One region of the Pseudomonas sp. MF6755 genome, then DNA from elsewhere that is predicted to be linked to it. Evidence: riboswitches for the same ligand, from Rfam matches in the RefSeq annotation. Region 1 holds a riboswitch; each other region holds the start of a gene.
What was found. Region 1 has a riboswitch for cobalamin ahead of cobW (cobalamin biosynthesis protein CobW). Riboswitches for the same ligand answer to the same signal wherever they lie in the genome.

Region 1 (4,213 bases):
GGCCAGCAACCCGGGTTCATCCTGTTTGCGATCAATGCTCGCCAGCGCCGTAATGCGTTGGCGCTCGATGCCGCCTTCGGCTAGCGCACTGTCAAACAGGCCCAGCAGGGTGTGAACATCACAACCCCGCTGGCAACCCAGGCCGACTACCAGGGTCATGCCGAGTATTGATCATCGCGGTTGCGGCGGAACAGCCAGGCGCTGATCAGGCCCAGGGCCAGCCAGAACGCCACGTTGGTCAACTGCGAGGCGATCTTGAACTGCGCTTCGAGAGCCTCCGGGGCCAACATCGAATGCACTTGTGGCTGTGGCGCACCGATGATATGAGGCACGGCAAGGATCGCCACGCCCAGCACTTTCAACAGCCAATTGCGCCCGAACACGATCAGCGCGATACCCGCAGCGGTGGAAGCTGCGGTGCCGATCCACCAGGTCTGGCGCAGCGCAAGGTCAGCCGCTGCAGTGCCCGGTAATTCCGGTGGCAGGCCCAGGGTGGGTGCCAGCACAAAGGTCGCGTAACCCGCCAGGCCCCAAAGCAAACCCTGGGCGGTGCGGGTCGGTGCGCGCAAGGTGTACAGGCCGGCCAGCATCAGCGCAAACCCGACCGCCACTACCAGGTTGCCACCGGTAGTCGACAGCACGCGCTGCCAGCCATCTTCCGGCTCCCAAGCTTCGGCGTCGTGGGTGTGGGCAGCGGCCCCTGCGGCATGTTCATGGGTGACTTCGGCGACAGCCGGAGCCTTTTCATAGGTCTCCGCCTGCAAAATCAACGGCGCGACCCACAAGCTTTGCAGCAGGGTCAGCAGCAGGGCGGCCAACAAGCCGGTGAACCCTGCGGTTCGGGCGATACGCTTGATCATGTCGGCAAGTCTCAGTGGCACGGGAACGCGGCGCTGTGGCGGGTATCGTGGGCCGCGTTGTGCACGGCCTCGATATGCGAGAAGCCGGCGAAATACACAAGGCACGCGCCCAGGATCGACGCACCGATAGCGGCAGTCAGGCGTTGGCTCAAGGTGGCGGTGCTGCTGGCGGAGTGCGAAGTGCTGCTGATGATCGACATGGCGCGTCCCTTTCGAGTGTCAGGGTGAAACGAGCGCATGAAAACCCCGCGAGCCAGGCACGCAGGGTTCTGAACAGCGCCCGCCCACCGCGGGTTTGTTATCTGATTTTTTCGGGCCGGTCTCCGGGCTTGCGAGGGGCGGCTCTTGAAAGAGTCCAGCCTGATAAGCATCTCCTTCCCATGCACAGCACAGTGGATTTGACGCTTCGCTCGCTTACCGTTGCGGGGGCAGCACCGGAGTTGCCATAGGTCTATGGCGCACCGATTTCCCGTTTCACCCTGTGAAGGGCACCCGAAACAAGATGTGTAGGAGAGCATGAGCGGGAGTTATGCGTCAATGAGGGTTGTATGGCATTCAGGGTTTGGCCCTTCCCCGTGGATGGAAAGGGCACTGTTGAGTTCAGTCATACCCCTAGAGGCAGCCGGCTATCGTTCGCTGCACCGGCCTTCAAGGTTTTACTCGGCAAAAGCGACTGTCGAACGGCGTCCGGCGGCCACATTCTCTGCATCATCGAGGGTAAATGTGCCGTTGAGCGGGAACATGGTGCTCCCGCCAATCAAGTCGAGTTCCTTGAACACGTCTTTGCGCTTCAAAGTCTCCGCCGCGATCTCGCTCTGGCGTGCTGTTGGCGGTGTGCCTCGCAGCGGCACTCCGTCAGCTGTCCTCTTGAGCGAATCGCGGGTGATGGTTTCGGAGTCGAACCTGGGGTCATGCAAGGCGTCCATATTGTCGATGATTTCTTGCAAGAGCTCCTCGCGAGTCAGCAGGTCGACGGGCCGTTCGCTGGTGGTGGTCTGCGGATTTTCTCGCTGGGTGATAGCGTGCGTTTCGGCAGGCGGTGCTGTATTGATGTGTGGCGAGACTGTGAGTGCCATTGTTGACTCCATAGAATGTTGGGTGAACCACGCATCAATGGCCTTGATGACGTGGCAGAGAGTTGTGGTTTGCGCTGCGCAAATGATTCCTTGAACCGACAAGTAATTTGTTTCAAGTTGATTGGGCCTCGCGTCGTGCAGGTGAGCGCTTCTGTGGCGTGCGAACGATCAATATTGACCGGTTCTCCCGCACTGCGTAGCCTTGCACCCTCGAGGTTCTTCGGCCCAGGTCGAAGCTAAGAAGGGAACGCGGTTCAAGCCGCGGCTGCCCCCGCAACTGTGAAGGGTTCAGTTGACTGCCACGCCACTGCCGAGACGGCGGGAAGGCGCAGTCAGCGTTGGTCGCAAGACCTGCACGCCCCAAGCCAGGAGACCTGCCTCGTCACCGATTTTCCAATTCAACCGGGCGGGGTGATCCGGTGACGAAATCCGCTGCTGCGCGATGCCGCAGGGCCTGTCGTCCCGTATGCCCGCCCCAAAGGGCATCCGATGAAAACACTGGCCAAACTTCCCGTCACCATCGTTACCGGCTTCCTGGGCTCGGGCAAAACCACGTTGCTGCGCCATATGCTCGACAACGCCCAGGGCCGTCGGATTGCGGTGATCGTCAACGAGTTCGGCGAGCTGGGCATTGACGGTGAAATCCTCAAGCAGTGCTCCATCGGTTGCACCGAAGAAGAAGCCAACGGCCGCGTGTACGAACTGGCCAACGGTTGCCTGTGCTGCACCGTGCAGGAGGAATTCTTCCCGGTGATGCGCGAACTGGTTGCCCGTCGCGGTGACCTTGACCATATCCTCATCGAAACCTCGGGCCTGGCCCTGCCAAAGCCACTGGTACAAGCCTTCCAGTGGCCGGAAATCCGCAGCGCCTGCACAGTCGATGCGGTGATCACCGTGGTCGACAGCCCGGCCGTGGCCGCTGGTACGTTCGCCGCGTTTCCGGATCAGGTCGATGCCCAGCGCAAACTCGACCCGAACCTGGACCACGAGTCGCCGTTGCACGAACTGTTCGCCGATCAACTGGCCAGCGCCGACCTGGTGATCCTCAACAAAGCCGACCTGATCAGTGCCGAAGACCTGGCCCGCGTGCGCCTGGAAGTCGCCGAAGAGCTGCCGCCGGCGGTGAAGGTCATCGAAGCCAGCAGCGGTCGCCTGCCCCTGGACGTGCTGATTGGCCTGGGCGCCGGGTCTGAGGAACACATTGATGCACGCCACAGCCATCACGATCACCATCACGAGGGTGAGGACGACCACGATCATGATGCCTTCGATTCCATCTCCATCAACCTGCCCCAAGCCGACGAAGCCGTACTGCTCGAGGCCTTGACGCAATTGGTTGTCCAGCACGGCATTCTGCGTATCAAAGGCTTCGCCGCGATCCCGAACAAGCCGATGCGCCTGCTGATCCAGGGCGTGGGCACGCGCTTCGACAAGCACTTCGACCGTGCCTGGGGCGCCGATGAAGCGCGGACCACGCGCCTGGTGCTGATCGGCCAGGAACTGGATGCCGCTGGCCTTGAAGCGCAATTGCGCGCCGCCCTCAGCGTTTAACCATGCACCTGCTCAGGACCCAACCCGGTGGTTTCGTCGCGGACGACAATATTGCCGACCTTGGCCAAACCCCCGCTGAACTGGTGATCCTGTGCAGCGGCGATTCCAGCCTGGCGCTGCTCGCCGAAGCGGCGCAGCAGTTGCCCTTGGATTACCCCAGCCTGCGCCTGGCCAACCCGATGCAGGTGCAGAACCACGCCTCGGTCGACCTGTACGTTGATGAGGTGTTGCGCCACGCCAAGGTCATCCTGATTTCCCTGCACGGTGGCATTGGTTATTGGCGCTATGGCATCGAGCGTCTGGTGGAGCTGGCCGAACGCGGCGTCACCCTGATCCTGGTGCCGGGGGATGATCGCCCGGACCCGGAGCTCAGTGGCCTGAGCACCGTTGATGCCGAACAGCGCGAGCGGCTGTGGCACTTTTTGCGCCAGGGTGGCCTGGGCAATGCGCTGGATTTTTATCACTGCCTGGCCAGTGCCCATTTGGGCCGCGACTATGCCTGGGCGGAGCCGCAAACCCTGCCGCGTACGGCGATCTATCACCCCAATAAAGCCAATGCCCGCCTCAATGACTGGCAGGCCGATTGGCGCGCCGATTGCCCGGTGGCCGCGGTGCTGTTCTACCGCTCCCACTTGCAGGCGGCCAATACCGGTTTTATCGATGTTTTTTGCCAGCGCTTGCAGGCCGCGGGCCTTAACCCGTTGCCCATCGCGGTGGCCAGTTTGA
Region 2 (4,213 bases), on a different contig from region 1:
GGCGATCGCAGGTCAGCGCCTGGTTCAGGTCATGCAGGGCGATCAAGGTGGTTACCGGCAAGCCTTGCACACCTTTTAATATCGCCAGTTGATGCTGGATATCCAGGTGATTGGTCGGTTCATCCAGCAACAGAATCTGCGGCCGCTGTGCGAGGGCGCGGGCGATGTGCACGCGTTGGCGTTCGCCGCCCGAGAGGCTGCGCCAGGCGCGTTGGCTCAGGTGGGTGGCGTCCACGTCGTGCAACGCTTGGCGCACGATGGCGTCGTCTTCGCGAGACCACGGGCTCAGTGCCGACAGCCACGGCGTGCGGCCCAACGCCACGGCGTCGAACACGCGAATGGCGTCATCGGTATCGGCTTGCTGTTCCACCACCGCCAGCTGTTGCGCGATGGTGCGGCGCGATAACTCATCCAGGCGCTTGCTGCCCAAGCGTACTTCACCGCTGCCCGGTGCACGCAAGCCGGCGAGCAATTTGAGCAGGGTGGATTTGCCCGAACCGTTCGGCCCGACGATGCCAAGGGTTTCACCCAGCTCTACGTCCAGGTCAATACCGCGCAGCAACTGCGCCTCACGCACCTTGAAGCCCAGGCCGCTGCAGCTCAGTACACTCATCGCGCATTCCTCCGGCCAATCAGGATCAACGCAAATACCGGAGCACCCACCAAGGCAGTGACCACGCCCACGGGAATCACCTGGCCCTTGATCAAGGTGCGCGAGAGTACATCAGCCGCGATCAAGAACAGTGCGCCGCCAAGGGCGCTGGCTGGCAGCAACCGCGAATGTCCGGTGCCGAGCAACAGGCGCATGGCATGGGGAATCACCAGGCCCACAAAGCCGATGGAACCCACGATGGACACCATCACCGCCGTCACCAACGCGGCGCAGGCCACCAGCACAAATTGTACACGGCGCACCGGGATACCGAGGGAGGCCGCCGAGTCGCTGCCGAAGGTGAAGGCGTCCAGTGCGCGGCGGTGCCACAGGCAAACTGCCAGCCCGGCGACCGCCACCGGCACCGCCAGCCACACCGACGGCCAGCGCACGCCGCTGAGGTTGCCCAGCAGCCAGAACATAATGCCGCGGGCCTGTTCGGAGCTGGCGGACTTGGTGATCAGGAATGCGGTCAGGGCATTGAACAACTGCGAGCCGGCGATGCCCGCGAGGATGATCTGCCCGGTGCCACTGGACGAACCGCTCGCCCGTGCCAGCAGAATCACCAGCGCAAACGCCGCCATCGCTCCCGCAAACGCACCCGCCGACAGTGACACCAGGCCGCCACCCACACCGATCAAGGCAACGAGGACCGCGCCGGTCGACGCGCCGGCGCTGATACCCAACAGGTACGGATCCGCCAGCGGGTTACGCAGCAGCGATTGCAGGATTACCCCACAGGTCGCCAGCCCCGCGCCACAGGCAGCGGCGACCAAGGCGCGGGTGAGGCGGTAGTTCCACACCACGCCTTCATCGATGGGGTCCAGCACGAAGCCTGCGGCCCAGAGTTTATTGGCGAGCACCTGCAACACCACCTGCGGCTCGATGGCGGTTTCGCCGATAGCGACACCAGCGAGCAGTGCGATTAGGAGCAGTGCCAGGGCAAGTAGGGTGCGCATCATTTGCCCAGGTCGTAGCCGTCGATGGCCGCGGCCAGTTGTTCCAGGCCGTCGAAGGTGCGCAGGCTGGCCTGCAACGCCAGGGCGTCGAGGATGATGATGCGGTTGTTTTTCACCGCGTCCATGTTGCGGGTCACGGGGTCGTTGCGCAGGAAGGCGAGTTTCTTTTCGTGGTCGTCGGCGGGGTAGCGGCGACGGTCCATGCGTGCGATCACCAGGAACGTGGGGTTGGCCTTGGCGATGGTTTCCCAGCCGACGGCGGGCCATTCTTCGTCGGACTGCACCACGTTGCGCAGGCCAAGGGTTTGCAGCATGAACTCAGGGATGCCCTTGTGCCCGGCCACGTACGGGTCGCTGGCCATTTCGGCGCTGGAGAACCATACCAGCGCGCTTGCCTGCTTCAAGCCTTTGCCCTGCGCAGTCGCGATGGATTTGGCCAGGCGCGCCTTAAGCTCATCGTTCAACCTCTGGCCGCGTTCCTGTACGTCGAAAATCTGTGCCAGTTGGCTGATGCTTTTGTAAATCGTCTCGATGCGAAACGGCTCCAGCCGCGTGCCATCGGCACCGACCAGGTTGTCCTTGCCTTCGCAGTCGGAGGGCAGCAGGTAGGTGGGGATCTTCAGTTCATGGAATTGCTCGCGGGTGCCGACCACGCCTTGCGGGCCCACCACCCATTCCAGCTCGGCGGCTACCAGTTGCGGGCGCTTGGCGATCACCGCTTCGAAGCTCGGCTCATTGTTGGCCAGGCGCTCAATGCTGTCGTCCTGCGCCTTGTACTGCGCCAGTACGTTGTTGAACCACAACGAGGTACCGACCACTTTATTGCCCACGCCCAAGGCGTAGAGCATCTCGGTGGCGGCCTGGCCGATGGTTACGCTGCGCAGGGGGGCTTGCAGGAAGGTGAGGGTGCTGCCGCAGTTTTCCATGGTCAGCGGGTAGTGGGTGGGCGTGGCCTGGGCCAGGGCACAGGCACCCAAGCCTGCGATCAGGGCGGTAACGCGTGGCAGCATGGGGTGATCTCCGTGTGAACCGAGGTGCGGCAGGGGAGGTACGGCTCGGAAACACGCCCATGGAGGCTGCAGGAGTGCAGGGCCAGGATGTCCTTCCCGGACACCCCGCCGGTTAGTCATAGTGCTGGGCCGGCAGGTCTCCTGACTGATGCGTCATCGCCACGCCCCAGCCTTCCCGGACGTGGTCCAGTGGCATTCAGGGGCAGGCTCAGCACCTACAGTTGCGGGGGCAGTTTCGACTTACGCGTGGGGGCGTTTCGAATTCCCTATTAGTCCCATGTGGGAACCGGCGGCGGTATGGTAGTCGATCGCGAGGCTTAACGGGAGCTACGCTGGCGGCAGGCGTGAAGTTGCTTGCCACAGGTGATCAACTGGATTATTTGCGATCCAGCCACACTGTTTTGGCATTGCAGAACTCGCGTACGCCGAAATGCGACAACTCACGGCCAAACCCGCTTTTCTTCACGCCGCCAAACGCTACCCGAGGGTCTGACACGCTGAACGCGTTGACGAAGACCCCGCCGGTTTCCAGTTGGTTGGCGATGTCCCGGGCTTTCGCCGCGTCGGTAGTAAAGATACTGGCGGTGAGGCCAAACTCGCTGTCGTTGGCCAGGGCCACAGCATGCTCGGCATCGCGGGCGGTGATGATCGACGCCACGGGGCCAAACAATTCCTGCTTGAACGAGGTCATCTGATCGGTGACGTCGGCCAGCACGGTCGGTTCGTAGTAATTGCCCGCGCCTGGGACTTTGTTGCCGCCCAGCAGCAGGGTCGCGCCTTCTTCCAGGGTCGCCTGGACCTGGCCGTGCAGTTCGTCGCGCAGGTCGAAGCGGGCCATGGGGCCGATATAGGTAGTGGTCGATGTCGGGTCGCCCAACGCCAGGGCGCGGCTGGCTTCTAGGAATCTGGCGGTGAAGGCTTCAACCACACCGGCTTCGATGATCAGGCGCTTGGCTGCGGCGCAGACTTGGCCGCTGTTCTGGAATCGGCCGATCACGGCCGCTTGCACGGCGGCGTCGAGGTCGGCGTCGTTGAGCACGATGAACGGGTCGGAGCCGCCCAGTTCCAGCACGCATTTCTTCAGTGCTGCGCCGGCCTGGGAGCCAATGGCGATACCGGCGCGCACGCTGCCGGTGAGGGTCACGGCGGCGATGCGCGGGTCGGCGATGGCGCTGGACACGCCGTCCTGGGTCGCGTTGATCACTTCGAACAGGCCGTCGGCGAAACCCGCTTTATGGAACGCTTGTTGGATCAGGTAGGCGCTGCCCATCACGTTCGGCGCGTGTTTAAGCACATAGGTGTTGCCGGCGAGCAGGGTTGGCACGGCGCCGCGCAGCACCTGCCAAACCGGGAAGTTCCACGGCATCACGGCAAGGATCGGGCCCAGCGGGCGGTATTCGATCCGGGCGCTGCCGTTGTCCACCAGCGTTGGTTCAGGGGCGAGCATGGCCGGGCCGTGGGCGGCGTACCACTCGCTGAGTTGGGCGCACTTTTCGATCTCGGCGCGGGCCTGGGCGATGGGTTTGCCCATTTCCAGGGTGATCATTTGCGCCATGTCTTCGGCTTGCTCGCGCAGGGCGCAGGCCAAGGCC
Region 3 (4,213 bases), on a different contig from region 1:
GACGGAAAATAAAAGTGCACGTAGGAAGCGGTCATCCGCCCCTGCCGATACACCGCTTCAGCACCGCGCCCGCCGTTGGGGCTCAGGCCACGGGCAATCGGTGCCCATTCGGTGCTGGTCAGGGAATGGTGATAAGTGTGGCCGCGCAGTACGCCTTCCGGCAGTTCGACGCTTTGCAGGGCCAGGGCCGCGAGTTTCTTTTGCATCACCGCATCGCCCTGCAGCAGGCCAACCAATTCGGCGCGATTGCCGTCCACATCCGTCAGCGAATCGAGCAGATAGAGCATGCCGCCACATTCGGCGAGCAACGGCTTGCCAGCGGCGTGATGAGCACGGATCGCATCCAGCATCGCTGTGTTTGCCGACAGCGCCTGGTGGTGCAACTCCGGGTAGCCACCGGGCAAATAGAGACTGTCAGCTTCAGGCAGTTGGCGATCATGGATCGGTGAGAAAAAGCTCAGTTCGGCGCCCATCGCCCGCAACAGATCGAGGCTGGCGCCGTAGGTAAAGGCAAAGGCTTCGTCACGGGCCACGGCGATACGCACGCCTGCGAGCAGCGGTCTGGCCTCAATAACTGTGGGCGCAGCAAAGGTCACCGGCGGCGGCAGGGCGACTTCGCAACTGCTGCCCAATGCCTGGGCAGCGGCGTCCAGGCGTACATCGAGGTCATTCAGCTCGCTGGCTTGCACCAGGCCCAAGTGGCGACTGGGCAGTTCGATGCCGGTCTCGCGGGACAGCGCGCCGTACCAGCGCAAGCCCTCGGTGAGGCTGCCTTCGAGCAACTGGGCATGGCGCAGGGTGCCGACGCGGTTGGCCAGTACGCCGGCGAACGGCAGGTCGGGTTGATAGCGCGCCAGGCCCAGGGCCAGGGCGCCAAAGGTCTGGGCCATGGCGGTGCCGTCGATCACACCCAGCACCGGTACACCGAAGTGCCGCGCCAAGTCGGCGCTGGAAGGTGTGCCGTCGAACAAGCCCATCACGCCTTCGATCAGGATCAGGTCGGCCTCCCCCGCCGCTTCCCAGAGCAGGCGGCGACTTTCCTGCTCGCCCACCATCCACATGTCCAATTGATACACCGGCGCACCGCTGGCGCGCTCGTGAATCATCGGGTCGAGGAAGTCCGGCCCGCATTTGAACACGCGCACCTTGCGTCCCAGGTTGCGGTGCAAACGGGCCAGCGCAGCGGTGACGGTGGTTTTGCCCTGGCCGGACGCCGGAGCGGCGATCAATACGGCTGGGCAATGACGGGGCTGATTCAAAGTTCGACGCCCTTCTGTGCCTTGATACCGGCCTGGAAGGCGTGCTTGAGCATGCCCATTTCGGTGACGGTGTCGCCCATTTCGATCAACTCAGGCTTGGCGCCGCGGCCGGTGACCACCACATGCTGCATCGGCGGGCGGGCTTGCAGGTCGCTGAGCACTTGGTCCAGGTCCAGATAGCCGTGCTTGAGGGCGATGTTCAGTTCGTCGAGCACCACCAGGCCGATGGCCGGGTCTTGCAACAGCGCGCGGGACACCGCCCAAGCGGCTTCGGCGGCGGCGATGTCGCGTTGGCGGTCCTGGGTTTCCCAGGTAAAGCCTTCGCCCATCACATGGAAGCGCACCTGCTCGGGGAAACGGCGAAAGAACAACTCTTCGCCAGTGCTGTTACGCCCCTTGATGAACTGCACCACACCGCACTGCATGCCATGGCCCATGGCCCGGGCCAACATGCCGAATGCCGAGCTGCTCTTGCCTTTGCCGTTACCGGTCAGCACCAGCAGCAGGCCGCACTCGTTGGGGGAATTGGCGATGCGTTCGTCGATCACGGCTTTTTTGCGCAGCATGCGCGCCAGGTGGCGTTCGTCGCGGTCGGGGGAATCAGTCATGGCAGCTCTCCGTTGGGGCTGGACAAAAACGGCGGGCAGGAAAAAGAAAAAACAGACAGCCAAGCATCGCCCACCGTGATGCTGTTGAATGTTCAAGGCCGGTCTCCGGACTCATGAGTGGCGCGTCTTATCGAAGCAGCCGAGGGCGCGCCTTCCCATATCGCGGGCGATACAGTGGCAAACAGCACCGTCTTGACTCATTTACCGTTGCGGGGGCAGCGCCGGAATCGCGGCAGCACTGTGTACAAGTGCGCTCACTCACCGGCTTCCCTGTTTCACTCTGTCGACGCGTGCGCCACAGAGCACCTGGAACAAGCCGCGAAGGTTAGTGGGTTGGGGGTGGAGCGTCAATTAAAGCTGGCTCTGTACTTGAACCATCCGTACGCCGTGCTTCTCTACCCTTACAGGTATTAAGGAGAAAACCATGCATAAAACCCGACTCGCCTTACTGATCATGCTCGCAGGCAGCCTCGCGGCCTGCGGTGAAAGCTCTACCCTGCAGGTCTCCGACGGCATCGGGCCCTCGCCCAAACTGCCGGAGCCGAACAAGACCCTGATCCCCACCGTCAATATCGCCCCGGCGATTGGCTGGCCTGAAGGCGCCAAGCCAACGGCCGCCGCAGGCACCCAGGTTGCCGCGTTCGCCGAGGGCCTGGATCACCCGCGCTGGCTCTACGTGTTGCCCAACGGTGACGTGCTGGTGGCCGAGACCAATGCACCGCCCAAGCCGGATGATTCCAAGGGCGTGCGTGGCTGGGTGATGGAAAAAGTCATGGGGCGTGCCGGCGCAGGCGTGCCGAGCCCGAACCGCATTACGTTATTGCGCGACGCCGATCACGACGGCGTGGCGGAAACCCGCACGGTGTTTCTGGAGAATCTCAATTCGCCCTTTGGCATGACGCTGGTCGGTAACGACCTGTATGTAGCGGACTCAGATAAGTTGCTGCGCTTTCCCTACCAGCCAGGTGAAACCGCGATCAAAGCCCAAGGCACCACTGTCGTGGATTTGCCGGGTGGCCCCTTGAACCACCACTGGACCAAAAACGTGGTCGCCAGCAAGGATGGCAGCAAGCTGTATGTAAGCGTCGGCTCCAACAGCAACGTTGGCGAAAACGGCTTGGAGGCAGAACAGGGCCGCGCCGCGATTTGGGAAGTCGACCGCGCTACCGGCCAGCACCGCATTTTTGCCTCTGGCCTGCGCAACCCCAATGGCATGGCCTGGGAGCCACAGAGCGGCAAACTGTGGACCGCGGTTAACGAGCGCGATGAGATCGGTAGCGATCTGGTGCCCGACTACATCACCTCGGTCAAGGATGGCGGGTTTTATGGCTGGCCTTTCAGCTATTACGGCCAGCATGTGGATGTGCGCGTGACCCCGCAAAATCTGGACCTGGTCGCCAAGGCCATCGCGCCAGACTATGCGGTAGGCCCTCACACAGCCTCTTTGGGATTGACCTTCGCCGAGGGCAACAAACTGCCCGCGCAGTTCAGCAACGGCGCATTTATTGGCCAGCATGGTTCGTGGAATCGCAAGCCGCACAGTGGTTACAAGGTGATTTTCGTGCCGTTTGAAGGCGGTCAGCCGAAAGGACAACCGGTGGATGTGCTGACCGGGTTTCTCAACAGCGACGAGAAAGCCATGGGCCGGCCGGTGGGCGTGGTGATCGACCAGCAGGGAGATTTGTTGGTGGCGGATGATGTGGGGAATAAGGTTTGGCGGGTGTCGGCTGCTAAATAGCAGAGTTGCAAGCTGCAAGCAGGCGTTGCGCCCTCTTGCAGCTTAGAGCTTGAAGCTTACCGCTGCTTTCAAGGATTGCGTGCCAGATTCCCCGGCAACACCCGCTTGGCACTCAGGTAAGCATTCTGCCAATACGCTTTGGATAGCGTATCGAGCTTCACCGTACCGCCGGTTTGCGGCGCATGCACAAAGCGCCCTTCCCCGACATAGATCCCCGCATGGCTGACCCGTGAACCACCGCCCGTGGCGAAGAACAGCAGGTCGCCAGTTTGCAGGTTCTGCTCACTGACGTCCTGGGCACGCATCACGATCAGCTCACGGGTGGTGCGCGGCAGGGAGATGCCGGCGGCATCGCGAAACACAAAGCCGATCAGGCCGCTGCAATCAAAACCCGAGTCCGGTGTATTGCCGCCCCAGCGATAAGGCGTGCCGACCAGGCCCAGTGCGCGGAAAAGCACGTCCTCGGCAGCAGGCGAGAAATTCTGGGTGGCGTAGTTGAACACCGGCTTAGGCTTGACCGCTACAGGAGCGGGCGGCGGCGGGCGACTAGCGCAGGCGCTGAGCAGCGCGGCGCAAACAATAAGAATCAGGCGGGCCGAGGTCGACAT

Region 2: another riboswitch for cobalamin. It lies ahead of JFT66_RS19440 (ABC transporter substrate-binding protein); the one in region 1 lies ahead of cobW (cobalamin biosynthesis protein CobW).
Region 3: another riboswitch for cobalamin. It lies ahead of cobO (cob(I)yrinic acid a,c-diamide adenosyltransferase); the one in region 1 lies ahead of cobW (cobalamin biosynthesis protein CobW).

The regions. Positions count from the first base shown of each region.
Region 1 covers NZ_JAEKDA010000019.1:66,794-71,006, reverse strand. Annotated here, with positions in the region: gene JFT66_RS23750 (cobalamin biosynthesis protein) at 1-159, opposite strand, end outside; gene JFT66_RS23745 (CbtA family protein) at 156-860, opposite strand; gene JFT66_RS23740 (CbtB domain-containing protein) at 872-1,060, opposite strand; cobalamin riboswitch at 1,158-1,371, opposite strand; gene JFT66_RS23735 (hypothetical protein) at 1,517-1,936, opposite strand; cobalamin riboswitch at 2,133-2,332, shown strand; gene cobW (cobalamin biosynthesis protein CobW) at 2,426-3,487, shown strand; gene cobN (cobaltochelatase subunit CobN) at 3,490-4,213, shown strand, end outside.
Region 2 covers NZ_JAEKDA010000014.1:108,192-112,404, forward strand. Annotated here, with positions in the region: gene JFT66_RS19430 (ABC transporter ATP-binding protein) at 1-613, opposite strand, end outside; gene JFT66_RS19435 (FecCD family ABC transporter permease) at 610-1,614, opposite strand; gene JFT66_RS19440 (ABC transporter substrate-binding protein) at 1,611-2,621, opposite strand; cobalamin riboswitch at 2,736-2,927, opposite strand; gene JFT66_RS19445 (aldehyde dehydrogenase family protein) at 2,998-4,213, opposite strand, start outside.
Region 3 covers NZ_JAEKDA010000002.1:82,916-87,128, forward strand. Annotated here, with positions in the region: gene JFT66_RS02780 (cobyrinate a,c-diamide synthase) at 1-1,259, opposite strand, end outside; gene cobO (cob(I)yrinic acid a,c-diamide adenosyltransferase) at 1,256-1,867, opposite strand; cobalamin riboswitch at 1,947-2,192, opposite strand; gene JFT66_RS02790 (PQQ-dependent sugar dehydrogenase) at 2,292-3,605, shown strand; gene JFT66_RS02795 (C40 family peptidase) at 3,674-4,213, opposite strand.